DNA from 2 places in the Mixta intestinalis genome. Region 2 is predicted to be linked to the other one. Evidence: predicted binding sites of a transcription regulator. Region 2 holds the regulator's gene; the other holds the start of a gene.

Region 1 (5,805 bases), 640 kb from region 2:
TCGCGGCTGCTGCTGCTCCTGATAGTGGCTGATAGCGCGTTCTACCAGCGCAACCGCTTCATCAATATCAAAAGGTTTGGGCAAGTAATCAAAAGCGCCCTGCTGGTAGGCGCTGACGGCGGCGTCCAGATCGGAATGTGCCGTCATAATGATGACCGGCAACATCGGGTGGCGCTGTTTAATCTGTTTCAGTAGTGCAAGGCCATCCATGCCGGGCATACGTATATCTGACAGTAAAACGTCTGGGGTTTTGCTGGCGAGCGCTTCCAGCACGGCATGGCCGCTTTCAAATGTCGTGCAGCTTAAACCAGCTCCGGTCAGTGCGCGTTCAAGCACCCAGCGGATGGAGCTATCGTCATCGACGATCCAAACTATCCCTCGTTGCATAGAAACCTCACTGGCGAATAGGCAGGTAAATGGAAAATTCGGTATGACCGGGCCAACTGCTGAATTCTATTTTTCCTGAATGCTGATCGAGCAGGCTGCGGGCAATAGAGAGGCCCAGCCCGGTGCCACCTTCGCGTCCGCTGACCATAGGGTAGAACAGCGTATCCTGTAGCTGAGTAGGAATGCCCGGCCCGTCATCCACAACATCAATACGCGCTACCAGGCGGTAGCGTACGCCATGCAGCGTGAGCTGGAAGGCGGTACGGGTGCGTATCATAATGGTGCCGCCTGCTTCGCCCAGCGCCTGTAATGCATTACGCACCACGTTCAGTAAAACCTGCTCTATCTGATCGGGATCGTGCGGTAGCTCCGGCAGGCTGGGATCGTAGTCGCGTACTAGCGAAACATTATGCGGTAGCTCCATATTGACCAGGCTCACAACCCGCTCTGCCACCTGATGAATGCTCTGCGTTACATGCATTCCCGGCTGTTGCGGGCCTAACAGACGATCGACCAGGTTACGCAGGCGATCGGCCTGTTCGATAATTACTTTGGTATATTCCGTCAGGGATGGATCGGGCAGGGCTTTTGCCAGCAGCTGAGCCGCACCACGCAGGCCGCCGAGCGGATTTTTAATCTCATGCGCCAGTCCCCGTACCAGATCGCGGGCAGCGACCTGCTGCGCATGTTGAATCTGCTCCTGACTAAGGCGTCGTTGGTTATCCATCGGTGCCATTTCCAGCAGGATCAGGCCGTCAGGCAGACGTTGGGCGGTCAGCGACATAATATGGGCTCGTCCATCCACCACCAGCGTTACTTCGCTGTCGGTAAAGCCCTGGCCTGCGGCCAGACTTTCCTGCATGACGCTAATATTGAGGGAAAAATAGCCCGTCAGCTCCGGCAGCGGCGTACCGAAAAGCTTGCGCGAACTTTGCGCCAGCAGCTGTTGCGCCGCCGGATTGGCGTAGTGAATAACCAGGTCATTATCAACCAGCAGTATGCAGTTAATTAGAGAGTTGAGAATCTGCCCAGCATCGGGCAGCAGGCCAGTTGCCATACAGCGTTCTCCTGCACCGTTTTAGTGCATTATAGTTTCAGGTTTGATAACGCGATATTCCGGCCAGTGGAGAAGCGGAGAAAAAAGCCCATCCGAAGATGGGCTGAAAGTTTCCACGGCAACAAAAACTCAAATCAATTAGACGCTGTAATAGAGCTCGAACTCAACCGGATGCGGCGTCATACGTACACGTTCCATTTCAGACTTACGTAGCTCGATATAGGCATCGATAGCATCGTCAGTAAAGACGCCGCCACGGGTCAGGAATTCACGATCTTCGTTCAGCGCATCGAGCGCTTCTTCCAGAGAGGCCGCTACTTTTGGAATTTCTGCCTCTTCTTCCGGCGGCAGGTCATACAGGTTTTTGTCCATCGCATCGCCAGGATGGATTTTGTTGATAACGCCGTCGAGGCCAGCCATCAGCAGTGCAGCAAAAGCCAGGTACGGGTTAGCAGCCGGATCCGGGAAACGAGCTTCAATACGACGCGCTTTCGGGCTGGCAACTACCGGGATACGGATAGAAGCTGAGCGGTTACGTGCAGAGTAAGCCAGCATGACCGGTGCTTCATAACCCGGAACCAGACGTTTATAAGAGTTGGTGGTCGGGTTAGCCAGAGCGTTGATCGCCTTCGCATGTTTAATCACACCGCCGATATAGAACAGCGCCATTTCAGAAAGGCCGCCGTATTTGTCGCCAGCGAACAGGTTAGTGCCGCCTTTAGACAGAGACATATGGCAGTGCATACCAGAGCCGTTATCGCCAAACATCGGTTTCGGCATAAAGGTGGCAGTTTTGCCCCAGGCGTGCGCGACGTTGTGTACGACATATTTGTAAATCTGGATTTCGTCTGCTTTCTTCACCATGGTGTTGAAGCGGGTAGCCACTTCGTTCTGACCAGCGGTAGCGACTTCGTGGTGATGTGCTTCTACCACCAGACCCATCTGCTCCATCGTCAGACACATAGCGGAGCGGATATCCTGTGCGGAATCTACCGGCGGAACCGGGAAGTAACCACCCTTCAGGCCCGGACGGTGGCCTTTGTTGCCGCCTTCATATTCTTTGCCGGTGTTCCATGCTGCTTCAATATCATCGATAGCGACGTGTGAACCGGAAGTGCTGCTGCCAAAACGAATATCATCAAACAGGAAGAATTCCGGTTCCGGGCCGAACAGCACGGTATCAGCGATGCCGGAAGAGCGCAGGAAATCTTCCGCGCGTTTAGCGATGGAGCGCGGGTCGCGGTCATAGCCCTGCATGGTGCCCGGCTCAAGAATGTCACAACGGATGATCAGCGTGGAATCTTCGTAGAATGGATCCAACACTGCGGTAGTTGGGTCTGGCATCAGCACCATGTCTGATTCGTTGATGCCTTTCCAGCCACCGATAGAGGAGCCGTCAAACATTTTGCCTTCTTCGAAGAAGTCTGCGTTGACCTGGTGGGCAGGAATGGTTACGTGCTGTTCTTTGCCTTTGGTGTCGGTGAAGCGCAGATCAACAAACTTAACCTCGTGTTCATTCATCATCGAAAGAACGTGTTCAGCGGACATACTCAACTCTCCTGATCATTGTCATTGTCGTCGTGGTGAGAGAACTTCATCCTGCCAGACGCGTAAAGTCGGGCGTACAGCCGGCAACAAAGTACTCGGACAAGCTATCAACCGTTGTGGAAACTGTCGTTTTTGCTTAAGTGAAATAAAGCGAATTCTGTGCCAACTTTTTTATTTGGCCTAAAAAGCGCTATGATGCACGCTCTCGACAAAAGAGAGATGCACCATGATGGATGTCGCGCACCATTGTAGTGCATATGAGCTGATTTTGAGCACCATTATGGTGCAGCTGGTCAATCAGGTGCATTTTTTGCACTGAAAGTGGTGTTTAAGGCAAGCCCTACAGCATTCTTTCTTTGATATTTGTGATCCTGTTCAGTCCTTCGATTAATCCGTGTACAATAGCGCGCTATTTCTAATGCCTGAGGCAAAGCTGTGATCGAAAATTTGCGTAACATCGCCATTATTGCGCACGTTGACCATGGGAAAACCACCCTGGTTGACAAACTGCTGCAACAGTCCGGTACTTTTGATGCCCGTACTGAAGCAACTGAGCGTGTAATGGACTCCAACGATTTGGAGAAAGAGCGTGGGATTACCATCCTCGCGAAAAATACCGCCATCAAATGGAACGACTATCGTATCAACATCGTTGATACTCCCGGACACGCCGACTTCGGTGGTGAAGTTGAGCGCGTAATGTCCATGGTTGATTCAGTGCTGCTGGTTGTCGATGCGATGGACGGCCCTATGCCGCAGACGCGTTTCGTGACCAAAAAAGCTTTTGCTCATGGTCTGAAACCGATCGTGGTTATCAACAAAATCGACCGTCCTGGCGCGCGCCCTGACTGGGTTGTTGACCAGGTATTTGATCTGTTCGTTAACCTCGACGCGACTGACGAGCAGCTCGATTTCCCGATTATTTATGCTTCTGCGTTGCAGGGCATCGCTGGCGTTGACCATACCGATATGGCCGCTGACATGACCCCGCTTTACCAGGCGATTGTTGACCACGTTCCGGCGCCGAGCGTCGATCTGGATGGCCCGCTGCAGATGCAAATCTCTCAGCTGGACTACAACAACTACCTGGGCGTTATCGGTATTGGCCGCATCAAACGCGGTAAAGTGAAGCCGAACCAGCAGGTAACGGTTATCGATAGCGAAGGTAAAACGCGTAACGCGAAAGTTGGCAAGGTGCTGGGTCACCTGGGCCTGGAGCGTATCGATACTGATCTGGCTGAAGCGGGCGACATCATCGCGATTACCGGTCTGGGCGAGCTGAATATCTCCGATACCATCTGCGATCCGCAAAACGTTGAAGCGCTGCCTGCGCTGAGCGTCGATGAGCCGACCGTTACCATGTTCTTCAACGTTAATACCTCGCCGTTCTGCGGTAAAGAAGGTAAATACGTGACGTCACGCCAGATCCTTGAGCGTCTGAAGAAAGAGCTGGTACACAACGTTGCGCTGCGCGTAGAAGAAACCGAAGATGCGGATGCTTTCCGTGTTTCCGGGCGCGGTGAGCTGCACCTCTCTGTCCTGATCGAAAACATGCGTCGTGAAGGCTTTGAGCTGGCGGTATCCCGTCCGAAAGTTATCTTCCGTGAAGTGGATGGCCGTAAGCAGGAACCGTTCGAAAACGTGACGCTGGATATCGAAGAACAGCATCAGGGTGCGGTGATGCAGGCGATGGGCGAACGTAAAGGCGACCTGAAAAACATGGACCCGGATGGTAAGGGCCGTGTGCGTCTGGATTACGTGATCCCAAGCCGTGGTCTGATCGGCTTCCGTAACGAATTTATGACCATGACCTCCGGTACCGGTCTGCTTTACTCCACCTTCAGCCACTATGACGATGTACGTCCGGGTGAAGTTGGTCAGCGCCAGAACGGCGTACTGATCTCTAACGGTCAGGGCAAGGCGGTTGCCTTTGCGCTCTTCGGCTTGCAGGATCGCGGTAAACTGTTCCTGGGTCACGGTGCGGAAGTGTATGAAGGCCAGATTATCGGTATCCACAGCCGCTCTAACGACCTGACCGTAAACTGCCTGACGGGTAAGAAGCTGACTAACATGCGTGCTTCTGGTACGGATGAAGCAACGACGCTGGTTCCGCCGATCAAGATGACGCTGGAGCAGGCGATCGAGTTTATCGATGATGATGAACTGGTTGAAGTGACGCCGACCTCGGTACGTATCCGTAAACGTTACCTGACGGAAAACGATCGTAAGCGCGCAGCGCGCGGCAGCAAAGACGTATAACCGTCACGCCAGCCTGTAAGCTAACGCTGTAACATGGCCCCTTACGGGGCCATTTTTTTATCCGGGCATCAAAACTAGCCTCTCTCCCTGCCTGAATTGCCGTTCTGATTTCTTCATCCCTGACGTTGTACCCTGTTCAGCCCGCCGTTTTATCGTTACAGTGAGCTATCCAACGGGACAAAAGGAGATGACCATGCTGTATATCTTTGATTTAGGTAATGTCGTTGTAGATATCGATTTCAGCCGGGTGCTGGGCGTCTGGAGCGATCTGAGCCGTGTCCCGTTAGCGCTGCTGAAAAGCCGCTTTCAGATGGGTGAAAACTTTGAACGGCATGAGCGTGGCGAAATCAGCGATGAAGAGTTTGCAGCAAATTTATGCGCGGAACTGGATATCGCGCTGAGCTACGAGCAGTTTGTTTCCGGCTGGCAGGCCATTTTTGTTGGTTTGCGTCCCGAGGTTATTACACTGATGCAGCAGCTTCGCAGCCGTGGTGAACGTGTGGTTATCCTTTCTAATACCAACCGTCTGCACTGCGAATACTGGCCTTCCCAAT
Region 2 (14,981 bases):
GCGCGATAACCAGCATCGCGACCATCAGTAAACGTTTAAACATACGTATAGCCTCTTAAGGTTGTTCCGGTGTGGCCGGAGCGGATTGTGCCGCAGGTGCGCCCTGCTCCTGCTGATTGCTCTGGTTACCATCGCCGCTCTTATACAAGAACTGACCGATCAGATCTTCCAGCACCAGCGCTGATTTCGTGTCCTGTAGCGTATCGCCATCTTTCAGGATCGCCGTCCCCATTTCAGGATCGTCGAACCCGACGTTTAGCGACAGGTATTGCTCCCCAAGCAGCCCCTGGGTACGAATTGCCAGTGAGCTGGTATCGGGTAAATGGTTATATCTGTCTTCAATCGCCATCGTAACGCGCGGCGACAGGGTTTTCTCATCCAGCGAGATATCGGTCACGCGCCCGATCACCACCCCGCCAATTTTTACCGGCGAACTGGTTTTCAGTCCGCCAATATTGTCGAACGTCGCATACAGTTTCCATGTCGGCTCGGTGCCCAGCGATTTCACGTCCGCTACGCGCAGGCAGAGAAACAGGATGGCAACCAGCGCCAGCAGCATAAACGCACCGACCCAAATTTCACTTTTTTTGGTTTGCATTGCTTTAGTTCCCAAACATCAGTGCTGTTAGCACGAAATCTAAACCGAGTACCGCCAGCGACGCATGTACTACCGTACGCGTCGTAGCCCGACTGATCCCTTCAGAAGTTGGGATCGCATCATAGCCATTAAATAAGGCGATCCAGGTAACGGTGATGGCAAATACCGCACTCTTAATCAGGCAGTTAACAACATCGACGCGAAAATCGACCGCATTCTGCATCGCAGACCAGAAAAAGCCAGCGTCAATGCCCTTCCAGCTTACGCCTACCAGCGCCCCGCCCCAGATGCCTACCGCGGTAAAAATCATCGTCAGCAGCGGCATACTGATAAAGCCCGCCCAGAAGCGCGGCGATATCACCCGGCGCAGCGGATCGACCGCCATCATTTCCATACTGGAAAGTTGTTCTGTTGCTTTCATCAGGCCGATTTCCGCTGTTAACGCCGAGCCTGCCCGCCCGGCAAACAGCAGCGCGGTGACCACCGGTCCCAGTTCACGCAGCAGCGACAGTGCCACCAGCATCCCGAGGCTGGTTTCAGCGCTATAGGTTGTCAGTACCAGATAACCTTGCAGGCCCAGCACCATGCCGATAAACAAGCCGGAAACCAGGATAATCAGCAGTGACATAACCCCAACGCTGTAAAGCTGTTTAACCAGCAACGGCGCATGTTTGCGAAACTCCGGCTTGCCGACCAGCGCATGAAACAGCATCAGTCCTGCGCGCCCAAAAGAGGCACAGGTACGAATCCCTTGGCGACCCAGCGACGCCAGAGCTTGTAAAAACATCAGCTTATTAACTCCCTGAACCGATCAGATCGGTAAAATAGTCGCCAGCCGGATAGCGAAAAGGCACCGGCCCATCAGCAATACCGTCGATGAACTGGCGTACACGCGCATCCGGGTTTTCCTGTAGCGCCTGTGTCGTTCCCTGAGCGATAACTTTTTGTCCGGCCACAATATAGGCGTAATCCGCAATGCTCAAGACCTCTGGCACATCATGCGATACCACAATGCAGGTCATGCCCAGAGCATGATTCAGCTCATCGATCAGTTTAACCAGTACGCCCATAGTAATGGGATCCTGACCGACAAAAGGCTCATCGAACATAATCAGATCCGGCTCCAGCGCAATCGCTCGCGCCAGCGCCGCTCGGCGTGCCATACCGCCCGACAGTTCAGAGGGCATGAGATCTGCCGCCCCACGCAGACCGACCGCCTCCAGCTTCATCATGACGGTGCTATGCAACAGCGCGGGCGGCAAACGGGTGTGCTCACGTAGCGGCCAGGCGACATTCTCATAGACATTGAGATCGGTAAACAGCGCCCCGGACTGGAATAACATGCTCATGCGCTTACGTATCTCATACAGCCGGGAGCGTGAAAGCGTTGGAATATTTTCTCCATCAAACCAGATCTCACCGGCATCTGGCTGTAGCTGCCCTCCGATCAGACGCAGCAGCGTAGTTTTACCGATGCCGGAAGGCCCCATGATGGCGGTGACTTTTCCTTTCGGCACCGTTAACGAGATATTGTCGAAAATGGTGCGATCGCCACGTGTAAAACTTACGCCGTGAACCTCAACCAAATTCGTGGATGGCTGGTGCATTGCTACCTCTGTTATCCATTTCAGGCGATTCAGATCGAATATGTTAAGCGTACTTTAAATGCAATAGCCGCGAGTTTTACAGAAACTTACCGCCTCGTCGTGGCGAAAACAGGCATACGTTTTACTTTTTGCTCGCAGGCGGTCAAAATCATCGCCATTCTTTTTGCAACGCCCGCAAAATGACGAGCCAGGCAAACCGACAAGTATAACCGATCCAAGGATTTTTCATGCTTTTAGCCACTGCACTGTTAGTTATCGGTTTAGTTTTACTGGTTTACGGTGCCGATCGTTTAGTGTTTAGTGCCGCCATACTTTGCCGCTCGTTAGGCGTCCCACCCATTATTATCGGCATGACAATTGTCGGTATCGGCACTTCGCTGCCGGAACTGATTGTTTCTTTTACGGCTGCCACACACGGGCAGATGGATATGGCTGTCGGTACGGCGATGGGTTCGAACATCACCAACATCCTGCTGATCCTCGGCGGCGCGGCGTTGCTGCACCCCCTGACGGTGCATTCCCGCCTGGTGCGACGCGAATTGCCGTTGATGCTGTTGGTGACGCTATTGTGCGGCGTCATGCTGGTCGATAACCAGTTAAGCCGCGGCGACGGCGTTGCGCTGGTAGTGATTGCGCTTCTTTATCTGCTGTATATTATTCGCATCGCACGCCGCGCCGAGCAGAATAACAACGATACGCTGACGCGGGAACAGGTAGCGGAACTGCCGCGCGATGACGCGGGCAATACCGTTGCGTTTTTATGGCTGGCGGTCGCGCTGATCATTCTGCCAATGTCGACCCGCATGGTAATTGATAATGCCTCGGTCATTGCCGATTACCTTGGGGTTAGCGAGCTGGTGATTGGTCTGACCATCATCTCTGTTGGCACCAGTCTACCGGAGCTGGCTACGGTCATTGCAGGCGCATTAAAAGGAGAAGATGATATTGCCATCGGCAATCTTATCGGTTCCAACATTTATAATATTGCCATTGTGCTTGGCCTGCCGGCACTGTTCCAGCCCGGCTCGCTCGACAGCGCCGCTTTCGCGCGTGACTACTGGATTATGCTGGGCGTCAGCGCTCTGTTTATGCTTATTTGCCTGCAGCGTAGCCGCCGTATTGGGCGCATTAAAGGCGCTATTTTGCTGGTCGGCTTCGTTGTCTGGATAGCGGTACTCTACCTGGAACCACTCTATCTCATTGGATAAAGGACTGAATATCAATGTCTCACCTCATACTCGAACCAGGCTTTGATTTCCAACAGGCTGGTAAAGAAGTGCTCCATATTGAACGCCAGGGGCTGGAACAGCTCGATCAGTATATTAATGATGATTTCACTCGCGCCTGTGAAATGATGTTTCACTGCCAGGGAAAAGTAGTAGTGATGGGCATGGGCAAGTCAGGGCATATCGGTAAAAAGATGGCGGCCACTTTCGCCAGTACCGGTACGCCAGCCTTTTTTGTGCACCCGGGCGAAGCCAGCCACGGCGATCTGGGGATGGTCACTGCGAATGATGTGGTTATCGCTATCTCCAATTCGGGTGAATCGAACGAAATTATGGCGCTGATTCCGGTACTAAAAAGGTTAAAGGTAGCGCTGATCTGTCTGACAAGCCGTCCGGAAAGTAATATGGCGCGCGCTGCAGATATCCATCTCTGTGTTAAAGTACCTCAGGAAGCTTGCCCGCTGGGACTGGCACCGACCTCCAGCACCACCGCGACGCTGGTGATGGGCGATGCGCTGGCCGTTGCGTTGCTGAAGGCGCGTGGTTTTACCGCCGAAGATTTCGCCCTGTCCCATCCCGGCGGCGCGCTGGGACGCAAACTGCTGCTGCGCGTCAGTGATATCATGCACAGCGGCGACGAGATCCCTCACGTAACTAAAGATGCATCATTACGTGATGCGCTACTGGAAATTACGCGCAAGAATCTGGGCATGACGGCTATCGTGGACGATCTGATGCAGATTCAGGGCGTGTTCACCGATGGTGATCTACGCCGCGTATTTGATATGGGAATTGATTTCCAGCAGGCTTCTATCGCCAGCGTTATGACTCCTGGCGGCATACGCGTTCGTCCCGGAATGTTGGCCGTGGACGCCCTGAACCTGATGCAAAGTAAACATATTACTGCCGTAATGGTTGCCGATGGCGATCAGTTGATTGGCGTAGTACACATGCATGACATGCTACGCGCGGGCGTAGTGTAATCTGATGGAAATAAGTATGACGCAACAACCGGACGCCGTAGAGACCTGCTACGGCGCAGTAAGCCAGGATGTTATCACGCGCGCCGGGGCGATCCGCCTGCTGATCTGCGACGTAGACGGCGTCATGTCTGATGGCCTGATTTATATGGGCAACAGCGGTGAAGAGCTTAAGGCATTTAACGTACGTGACGGTTATGGCATTCGTTGCCTGCTGACTTCCGATATCGAGGTAGCCATTATCACTGGCCGCCAGGCTAAGCTACTGGAAGATCGCTGTCAGACGCTGGGCATTACACATCTTTACCAGGGGCAATCTGATAAGCTTTTGGCCTTCCGGGAACTTCTGGATACACTGTCGTTAAGTCCTGAGCAGGTTGCCTATATTGGCGATGACCTCATTGACTGGCCGGTAATGGCACAGGTTGGGTTGAGCGTGGCGGTGGCCGATGCACACCCGCTGTTGCTGGAACGTGCGAATTACGTCACCCGAATTGCTGGCGGGCGCGGCGCGGTACGTGAAGTCTGCGATCTGATCTTGATCGCCCAGGAGAAGTTTGATGATGCCAAAGGGTTGTCAATATGAGTAAAACCAGGCGTTGGCTAACGTTACTGCTGGGGTTAATCGCCATCATCTTGATCGGCTGGAACCTTGCTGGCAATGATAACGATCGGACGCCGGTAGAGACAAATAATCAGGAACCTACCTATACCAGCGCGAATTCCAGCACCGTGGTGTATAACCCGACGGGAGCGCTCAGCTATAAGCTGGTTTCGGATAAAGTGACCTGGTTCGCGGCGGAAGAAATCAGCTGGTTTGATAATCCGTTGATGACCACCTATGACGAAAACAAAATACCTGCCTGGTCAGTTCGTGCGGATAAAGCCAAACTGACTAAAGACCGTATGCTGTATCTTTATGGTCACGTTGAGGTTAATAGCCTGACGAAAGATGCTCAGATTGATCGCATCAAAACCGACAATGCGCAGGTCAATCTGGTAACGCAGGACGTGCAATCTGACGACCAGGTAACGCTTTATGGCCGCAGCTTTAACTCCACAGGTATGAAGATGCGCGGTAATTTACGGACAAAAACGGCCGAGCTGATTGAAAAGGTCAAAACCAATTATGAAATCAATGCACAATCGCAGCCTTAACCTGCTGCTTCTAAGTACACTGCTGGCTACCAGCGTTCCGGCGCTGGCGCTAACGGGTGATTCTGACAAACCCGTTAACATTGATTCTGCTAACCAGGCACTGGATCTCCAGGGTAACGTAGCCACCTTTACCGGCAACGTTATCGTTACCCAGGGTTCGATCAAAATTACTGCCGATAAAGTGGTGGTTACACGCCCTGATGGCGATAGCAAAAAAACTATCGTTGACGCTTATGGTAATCCCGCCACTTTTTATCAGTTGCAGGATAACGGCAAACCGGTTAAAGGCCATGCGCAGAAAATGCGCTACGAGCTGGCAAAGGATTTCGTTGAGTTAACGGGCAACGCTTATATCGAACAACTGGACAGTAATGTCAAAGGCGATCGCATCACCTATCTGGTAAAAGAGCAGAAAATGCAGGCGTTCAGCCAGGGCGAAAACAAACGCGTCACGACAGTTCTTGTACCTTCGCAGCTGCAGGACAAAAACGCATCCAACAGCCAAAAAAAGAGTAACTGATTCGTATGGCAACACTACTCGCTGAAAATCTGGCAAAGGCCTATAAGGGCCGCCGCGTGGTGGAGGATGTCAGCCTTCAGGTAAAATCTGGCGAAATTGTTGGCCTGCTGGGGCCAAATGGTGCAGGCAAAACCACGACGTTCTATATGGTAGTGGGTATTGTGCCACGTGATGCCGGACGTATCGTCATTGACGATGAAGACATCAGTATTTTGCCGCTTCACGCGCGCGCGCGTCGTGGTATTGGCTATCTGCCGCAGGAAGCCTCCATATTTCGTCGCCTGAGTGTTTATGACAACCTGATGGCCGTTCTGCAGGTTCGTGACGACCTGACAACGGAGCAGCGTCAGGATCGCGCTAAAGAGCTGATGGAAGAATTCCATATCGAACATCTGCGCGATAGCCTGGGTCAATCGCTTTCCGGCGGGGAACGCCGACGCGTGGAAATTGCTCGCGCACTGGCGGCGAATCCAAAGTTTATCCTGCTGGATGAACCCTTTGCCGGGGTCGACCCCATTTCCGTTATCGATATCAAAAAAATTATTGAACACCTGCGCGATAGCGGGCTGGGCGTATTAATCACCGATCATAACGTGCGTGAAACGCTGGCCGTTTGCGAACGCGCCTACATCGTCAGCCAGGGGCGTCTGATTGCCCACGGCACGCCGGAAGCCATTCTGGAAGATGAGCAGGTGAAACGGGTCTATTTGGGTGAAGAGTTCAGACTCTGATATGGTGTGGTTATAACAGTGTTTTACCGGGAATCGTTATTCTGAATATGAAGCAAGGTTTGCAACTCAGGCTCAGCCAACAGCTCGCCATGACACCGCAGCTGCAACAGGCAATTCGTTTGCTGCAGCTTTCGACGCTGGAACTTCAACAGGAGATTCAGCTGGCGCTGGAGAGCAACCCGTTGCTTGAGCAGACCGATAATATCCACGAAGAGGTTGAGTCTCGCGAGGCGCCGGAGAGCGAAATGCTCGATACGCGAGAAGCGCTTGAGCAAAAGGATATGCCGGAAGAGTTGCCGCTTGATGCCACATGGGATGAAATTTATACCGCAGGTACGCCATCAGGTACCGGCACCGACTACCGTGACGATGAGCTTCCGGTCTATCAGGGAGAAACCACGCAGTCGCTGCAGGACTATCTGATGTGGCAGGTAGAGCTAACGCCGTTTACCGACACCGATCGCGCTATTGCCACCTCTATTGTCGATGCTATCGACGATACCGGTTATCTTACCGTTACGCTGGAAGATATTCGCGACAGCATGGGCGATGAAGAGATTGCGCTGGATGAAGTCGAGGCGGTGTTAAAACGAATCCAGCGTTTCGATCCCGTCGGCGTAGGCGCTCGTGACCTGCGCGACTGCCTGCTGGTGCAGCTTTCCCAGTTCGCCGCCGATACACCGTGGCTCGCGGAGGCGCAGCTAATCGTCAGCGAGCATCTTGATCTGCTGGCTAATCACGATTTCCGCAGCCTGATGCGCATAACCCGGTTGAAAGAAGAAGTATTAAAAGAGGCGATGGCGCTGATTCAGTCACTCGATCCACGCCCGGGTCAGTCGGTCAATACCGGTGAGCCGGAGTATGTGATCCCGGATGTGCTGGTACGTAAAACGGGTAACCGCTGGACGGTGGAGTTAAACAGCGATAGCGTGCCGCGTCTGAAAATTAATCAGCAATATGCCGCGCTGGGCAGTTCAGCACGCAACGACAGCGACAGCCAGTTTATTCGTACTAATCTGCAAGAAGCTAAGTGGCTGATTAAAAGCCTTGAAAGCCGCAACGATACGTTACTTAAGGTCACGCGCTGTATTGTTGAACAGCAGCAGGCTTTCTTTGAGCAGGGCGAAGAATTTATGCGCCCGATGGTGCTGGCAGATATTGCCCAGGCCGTAGATATGCATGAATCAACCATTTCTCGCGTGACTACGCAAAAATATTTGCACAGTCCACGCGGAATCTTTGAGCTGAAATATTTTTTCTCCAGCCACGTCAATACCGAAGGCGGTGGCGAAGCCTCGTCAACGGCGATTCGCGCGCTGGTAAAAAAACTCATCTCGGCGGAAAACCCCGCCAAACCGCTGAGCGACAGCAAGCTCACTGCCATGCTGTCCGATCAGGGCATTATGGTAGCGCGCCGCACCGTCGCGAAGTATCGAGAGTCTTTATCTATCCCGCCATCAAATCAGCGTAAACAGCTGGTTTGATACTCACTGAGAAGGAAGACGCTATGCAACTCAATATTACCGGGCAACACATTGAAATCACACCAGCTTTACGCGAATTTGTGAACAATAAGTTTGCCAAACTGGAACAATATTCAGACCGGATAACTCAGGTCCATGTTGTGCTAAAGGTAGAAAGAGTGCAGCAGATAGCCGAAGCTACGCTGCATATCAGCGGTGGCGAGTTGCATGCAACTTCTGAGGCTGAGGATATGTATGCGGCGATCGACAGCTTGATTGATAAACTGTCTCGTCAGCTAACCAGACATAAAGACAAATTAAAACAACACTAACCTTCACATGGCTGAGGGAAAGACGAGCCGATTGGCCAGTAAACGATGTCGGGGGGCGAATCTTTTCGCCCCGTTTTTCCATTCACGCCTCACTGGCAAATTTTACTGCTTTTCTCGCCGCAAGACGCGTAAAGTAGCGCGATGCGCCAGTTAATGTGAACACGCAAGTGAAACTATGATGAACAACGAACTCTCACTGGAACTCAGCACTGTACTCAACCTCGACTGTACCCGCAGCGGAGTACATTGCCAGAGCAAAAAGCGGGCACTGGAAATCATCAGTGAACTAGCTGCCAAACAGCTTAATCTGCCGCATCAAACGGTTTTTGAAGCTATTTTGACGCGCGAACGCATGGGCAGTACCGGTATTGGCAACGGTATTGCTATTCCGCACGGCAAGCTGGAGGAAGATACGCTGCGTGCGGTGGGCGTTTTTATCCGTCTCGATCAGCCGATCGCCTTCGATGCGATTGATAATCAACCGGTTGATCTGCTATTCGCCTTGCTGGTACCGGCGGATCAATGTAAAACACATCTACATACCCTTTCACTGGTCGCGAAACGGCTGGCTGATAAAACGGTTTGCCGCCGCCTGCGGGCAGCGCAGAGTGATGAAGATCTGTACGAAATCATCACCGCAACGCCAGAAGAGACTCACTGATTAATAGGCTTGCATTTTTGCCTGTACGGCTGGCGCAATCGTCGGCGTACAGGATAAATGGGGAGAGAATTTAATGGTGCTGATGATCGTCAGTGGACGTTCAGGCTCAGGGAAATCCGTCGCGTTACGCGCGCTGGAAGATATGGGATTTTACTGTGTAGATAATCTGCCGGTAACGCTGCTACCCGAACTGGCGAACTCGCTATCCGAGCGTAATATCTCTGCCGCCGTCAGTATTGATGTGCGTAATATGCCGGAAACACCGGACGTACTGGAAAAAGCATTAACCAGCCTGCCCGGCAGCTTTTCCCCACAGCTGCTGTTTCTGGATGCCGATCGTAATACTTTAATTCGCCGTTACAGCGATACCCGCCGCCTGCATCCGCTCTCCAGTAAAAATCTTTCGCTGGAAAGCGCCATTGATGAAGAGAACGATCTGCTGGAGCCACTGCGATCGCGTGCCGATCTGATTGTTGATACCTCAGAAATGTCCGTGCACGAACTGGCCGAGATGCTGCGCACCCGCCTGCTTGGCAAACGTGAACGCGAACTGACGATGGTCTTTGAATCCTTTGGCTATAAGCATGGTATCCCTATTGATGCCGATTATGTTTTTGACGTGCGTTTTCTGCCGAACCCGCACTGGGATCCTAAGCTGCGTCCTATGACCGGCCTCGATCGGCCAGTTGCGGCGTTTCTCGATCGCCATACTGAAGTCCATAATTTCATTTACCAGACGCGCAGCTATCTGGAGTTGTGGCTGCCTATGCTGGAAACCAACAACCGTAGCTATTTAACGGTGGCTATTGGCTGTACCGGCGGTAAACATCGCTCCGTTTATATTGCTGAACAGCTGGCGGACTATTTCCGATCACGCGGTAAGAATGTACAGTCCCGCCATCGTACGCTGGAAAAACGCAAATCATGACAGTCAGGCAAACCGTTGAAATTAAGAACAAGCTGGGCATGCATGCACGCCCGGCGATGAAGCTGTTTGAGCTGGTGCAAAGCTTTGATGCTGAAGTGCTGCTGCGCAACGAAGCGGGTACCGAAGCAGAGGCCAGCAGCGTTATTGCCCTGTTGATGCTCGATTCGGCCAAAGGCGGCCATATCGAGATTGAAGTTACCGGCCCGCAGGAGCAACAGGCGCTGGCGGCGGTCATTGAGCTTTTCGATGCGGGCTTCGACGAAGAGTAAAGCGTTATAGATGGTGTCGCTGAATATAGCCTGTCCCACCTAACTGATGCATCTGTCGCATTATCCACTGTTGCCGCTGACGAACATAGGCTGATGGCGCATCAGCACGAAAACGCAGCGGATTAGGTAGCACAGCGGCCAGCATTGCCGCTTCAGACATCGTCAGGCGGCTGGCGGGCTTATGGAAATAGCGCTGCGCCGCTGCTTCGACGCCAAAGATCCCATCGCCAAATTCGGCAATATTCAGATAGACCGTCAGAATACGCTTTTTACTCCATACGCCTTCCAGCGTCAGCGTCAACCCAGCCTCCAGGCCTTTGCGCAACCAGCTGCGCCCATCCCAAAGAAATAAGTTTTTCGCCGTTTGCTGTGAAATCGTGGAAGCCCCACGCAGACGCTTATCCTGATTATTCAGCACTGACTCAATTGCTGCGACATCAAATCCCCAATGCTGAGGAAACTTTTGGTCCTCGGCGGCGATGACAGCCAGCGAAACCCAGGGTGAAATCTTATCGCTGGCAACCCAATCGGAATGTGCAACCCATAAAAATTCTCCGCGTAGCCAGGCAACAATCTGCCGCTCTGCCATCACCGCCGAGAAGGGAACGGGTAAAAAAGAAAATAATAAAATTCCAGCCAGCCAAATGCCAACCAGCAAAAAGAGCAGCCTTAACAGCCAACGCTTGCAAAGAGACAGCACTCCTCTTGTGCCTTTTCCGAAACGATTCGGCTTCTTACCTGTTTTTCTCACTTATCAATTACTCTCATTTTTGCTTTGCCCAACACGGCGAATAAAGTAAGAAACGCCTCCTGGCAAGCCTGTTTATTGCACTAACTTTTATGATTCAGAACTTTAGATTTTGTTAATTTCTTCTTGCATCAATAGCTTCCGTCTCAAAGGGAACGGTTCCAAAGTTTAGTGACGTTGGTGAGTACCTTAAAATGTCTCTCATTGCATAACTGATGCTTACCATGCAATACATTCAATAATCTTATAAAACAGCAAAAAAAGCACCAACCAATCGAAAGAAAAGACAAAATTAGTTCAGGTAAACTGCTCTTTCATTGCTCACTTCTCTTCTCTTTTTATCTTCGTAATGATCACTTTTGGTTTCTCACTAAGTTACGATAACTTTACAGCCAGAATGTCTCTCTCAGGGACTTTTACAGGGTTGTTAGTGAGACGAACAAAATTCTGCCATGCCGAGTAATTACATTTAATTACAAGACATTAAGTAAAAGTGATGTTCCCTGATGTTAACAGTGAATAACTAAAAATTTCGCGTAAGTAGCACTCTTATGATGAGGAAATTTTTTTGCAATGAAATCCTTTACAAAAGCTCAAATTGACGCCAATATAGGGCCTCAGTTGATTACTTCACTGACTGTATCAACAAATTAATGTTTTCTGAGTGCAAACGCTGTTCAACATCACAAATTTTAATGAATGATTTAACAGATTCTGTGAGATTTGCTAAGGTGTGTCCAGACGTTACCCAATACCATGCTTATGCCGCTTGTTAACTCTTCTAAGAATGGCCTGAGCAACCTTTTTCCCTGGTGTTGGCGCAGTATTCGCGCACCCCGGCACAAGCCGGGGTCATTTTTTTCCAGCGTCTGGCTGCTGCTCTATCCACTCCCTTAAAACCGCTACATCATGACGCCACTCCTGCTTCAGCTCATCGATCCATTCCTGTACGTTATCCCACCAGGCAGGCAATTCCGGGCTCTGAATCTGTTTCGCCAGCTGTTGCAGATGCTGTAATCCTACCGAACCTGCCGCGCCTTTAATTTTATGACCTTCTTCAGCGATGCCCTTTTGATCGCGAGCCATCATATTTGAATCCAGCACCGCCAGATAACCCGGCATCATCTGCTCAAACATATCAAGGCTGCGAACGATCAACGAAGGGCCAACCAGCTCGGTATACTGTTCAAGCATCGGCAGATCGAGTAACGCCAGCTTTTTATCGTCCAGCCGCTCATGCGTTACTGCTACTGGCGTCACTTCCTGGTAATCCCAGAATTTTTTAATCATGGCAGTTAACGCGGGCACCGCCAGCGGCTTGCTCAATACGTCATCCATACCGGCATCGAGATACTCTTTTTTATCCTTTAATACGTTAGCGGTCAGCGCCACCAGCGGCGGTAACACGTGCCCTTTAAATCGCTGGTGAATCACTCTTGCCACGTCCAGCCCGGTCATGTCCGGTAGCTGGATATCCAGCAGCACCAAATCAAACTCGTCAGGATCGAACATATCGAGCGCTTCCTGGCCCGTCATGGCAACGTCTACGCTGTTGCCCAGTTTTTCCAGCACCGAGCGCGCGACCACCACGTTGAGTTCAATATCTTCAACCAGCAGCACGTGAAGCGCAGGCAGCGGCATTTCATCTGCTGGCATTTCATCCTCGACTTCTTCCGCAACGCGCGGTGCCTTGAGCGTAACCGTAAAGCAGGAGCCTTCTCCCGGAGCGCTGCGTACCGTAATATCGCCCCCCATCGCCTGTGCCAGCCGACGTGAAACCGCCAGACCGATACCGGTGCCGGTTGCTGGCTTGCCGCCATGCTGATCTTTTACCTGATAGTACATGGCAAAGATTTTGTCCTGTTCATCAAACGGGATGCCCATCCCCGAATCTTCAACTTCGAAGCGAAGCTGCTCTGCATCGTAGCTAACCCGTACAACAATCTCGCCCTGCTGGGTAAATTTCACCGCATTGCCAATCAGATTCCACAGTATCTGGCGCAGCCGGGTTCCATCAGCGATGATTTTATGTGGCAGCGGCAGATAAGGATGAAGCACGAACCGAAGCCCCTTCGGCTGCGCCAGCAGGCCAGAAAGGTTTTCCAGATCGGCAAGGAAGCTGGTGAAATCAAGCGGCTGGTTATCAAGCTGCACTTTACGACGCTCAATTTTGTCCATCTCAATGACGTCATTAAAGATATTACCCAGCGTTATCGCCGACACATGGATAGTTTTGAGATACTTCAGCTGTTCCTGATTTAAGTCAGTATCAAGCAGAATACGGCTTAGCCCAACGATACCGTTAAGCGGCGTACGGAGTTCATGGCTGATAGTAGAGATAAAGGTTGTTTTCTCACGGCTGGCGTTTTCCAGCGCATCCTGATAGCGCTTGCGCTCAGTAATATCACGCCCAAACCCCATCAGGCCGCTACGCTTACCGACGCGATCGTAATAAGGGACCTTACGAATTTCAAAACAGGCTTTGCGCCCATCGGGGTATTGCAGCCATTGTTCATAGGTCAGTGAAACGTTATGCCGAAATACCTTTTCATCCGTTTCCAGCACTTTGGTTGCGGTTTCATCATCGTAAACTTCTTTCGGCGTCAGGCCGATTAGCTGCCTTTCGCTTTTTCCTATCAGCAGCTCCATCGCCCGATTGCAGCCAGAAAACTGCTGATCAATATTGCGGTAAAATACCAAATCAGGAGAGGCATCCAGGAATGAGCGCAGAAATGAAGATTGCTGTTCAAGTTCAATCTGCGCCTGCTCACGCCGCGCCATCTCTTCTTTTAACTTATCGACAACCAGTAAGCGTGCTTCCTCTGCTTTAACGCGGTCGGCGATTTCCTGATTAAGCTGGCTGATGGTCTCTTTCATCTGCTGGTTTAGCTCAAGATCACGCTTACGCATCTCTTCCAGCTTATCAACCAGCTTTGAGAGGCGCTGACGTGATTCCTCCAACTGCTCAACCACCACGGAGAGGAAGTAAACCGCCCAGGGCGTAATCAGCAGGCCAAAAAAGACGGAGCGCACCATATCGATGCTTTCTACATGGCCGCGTAACAGCATAGTAACCGCCATCTGCACAACCATAGCCAACACAACTAACGCGGAGGCCAGCAGCAGGGAAAAACGAATTAACCCCAGCTTAACCATCAAATCGACATAATATTGCGCTAACAGACGAATTTGTTTCATATCAGCTTCCTTCCCGGTCTCTTTCTCCATCATACCCCACTTTGTCGTTATCCGGTTGAGACAAGCGTAAACCAGGCGTTTATGGCGGTACGCTCGGCTTCAGAAGAACAAACAGGCAGGACAGGCAATCAGGGTCTGTACAGGCAGGAAGGATTTTCAGAATTTTTCATTGAAATTCAACAAATTAAACATAAAATCCACTTATTTAACCAACCCCATCGCGCCTCTTTTCTACAACAGGCAGTACAGGCTTTTCGGGATAGCGTTTTATTTATAAACAAAGAGAGGTTTTGATGATGAGAGTAGCCCATTTTCATGGCCTCTATTCCAGCTTATTGCATAAGGCATCACGTTAAGGCAGAAAGATAAAAAAACGCCTCTGGCAGGTTAAAGATGTTGACTATTTTATGAGGTTGCATACATTGGAGATGCATCTGTTTAATCAAAACCTGCTATTTTACCTGCATTATTTTAAAGTATGCTTCCATTGCGTCTCTCCTTTCGCTCACCTAAAGAATAATCATTCAAATTAAACGCGTTTTTAATCACTCAATGCCCGATT

Evidence for each region. Region 2 encodes sigma-54, which starts transcription at its own class of promoters, with help from an activator protein. Its sites were predicted from a motif close to GTTGGCACANNTTTCGCTNT; they were not measured.
Region 1: glnA (glutamate--ammonia ligase) is a predicted target of sigma-54. The motif match lies at 3,140-3,159, and genes of this name have one in related genera.

The regions. Positions count from the first base shown of each region.
Region 1 is NZ_CP028271.1:3,687,945-3,693,749, reverse strand. Features, by position in the region: gene glnG (nitrogen regulation protein NR(I)) at 1-387, opposite strand, end outside; gene glnL (nitrogen regulation protein NR(II)) at 395-1,444, opposite strand; gene glnA (glutamate--ammonia ligase) at 1,583-2,992, opposite strand; gene typA (ribosome-dependent GTPase TypA) at 3,428-5,251, shown strand; gene yihX (glucose-1-phosphatase) at 5,445-5,805, shown strand, end outside.
Region 2 is NZ_CP028271.1:4,318,387-4,333,367, reverse strand. Features, by position in the region: gene mlaC (phospholipid-binding protein MlaC) at 1-43, opposite strand, end outside; gene mlaD (outer membrane lipid asymmetry maintenance protein MlaD) at 56-598, opposite strand; gene mlaE (lipid asymmetry maintenance ABC transporter permease subunit MlaE) at 603-1,385, opposite strand; gene mlaF (phospholipid ABC transporter ATP-binding protein MlaF) at 1,393-2,205, opposite strand; gene C7M51_RS20135 (calcium/sodium antiporter) at 2,433-3,413, shown strand; gene kdsD (arabinose-5-phosphate isomerase KdsD) at 3,428-4,414, shown strand; gene kdsC (3-deoxy-manno-octulosonate-8-phosphatase KdsC) at 4,431-4,997, shown strand; gene lptC (LPS export ABC transporter periplasmic protein LptC) at 4,994-5,569, shown strand; gene lptA (lipopolysaccharide ABC transporter substrate-binding protein LptA) at 5,550-6,089, shown strand; gene lptB (LPS export ABC transporter ATP-binding protein) at 6,095-6,820, shown strand; gene rpoN (RNA polymerase factor sigma-54) at 6,868-8,304, shown strand; gene hpf (ribosome hibernation promoting factor) at 8,328-8,615, shown strand; gene ptsN (PTS IIA-like nitrogen regulatory protein PtsN) at 8,794-9,276, shown strand; gene rapZ (RNase adapter RapZ) at 9,350-10,204, shown strand; gene npr (PTS phosphocarrier protein NPr) at 10,201-10,473, shown strand; gene mtgA (monofunctional biosynthetic peptidoglycan transglycosylase) at 10,478-11,131, opposite strand; gene arcB (aerobic respiration two-component sensor histidine kinase ArcB) at 12,074-14,419, opposite strand; gene C7M51_RS20070 (hypothetical protein) at 14,501-14,713, shown strand.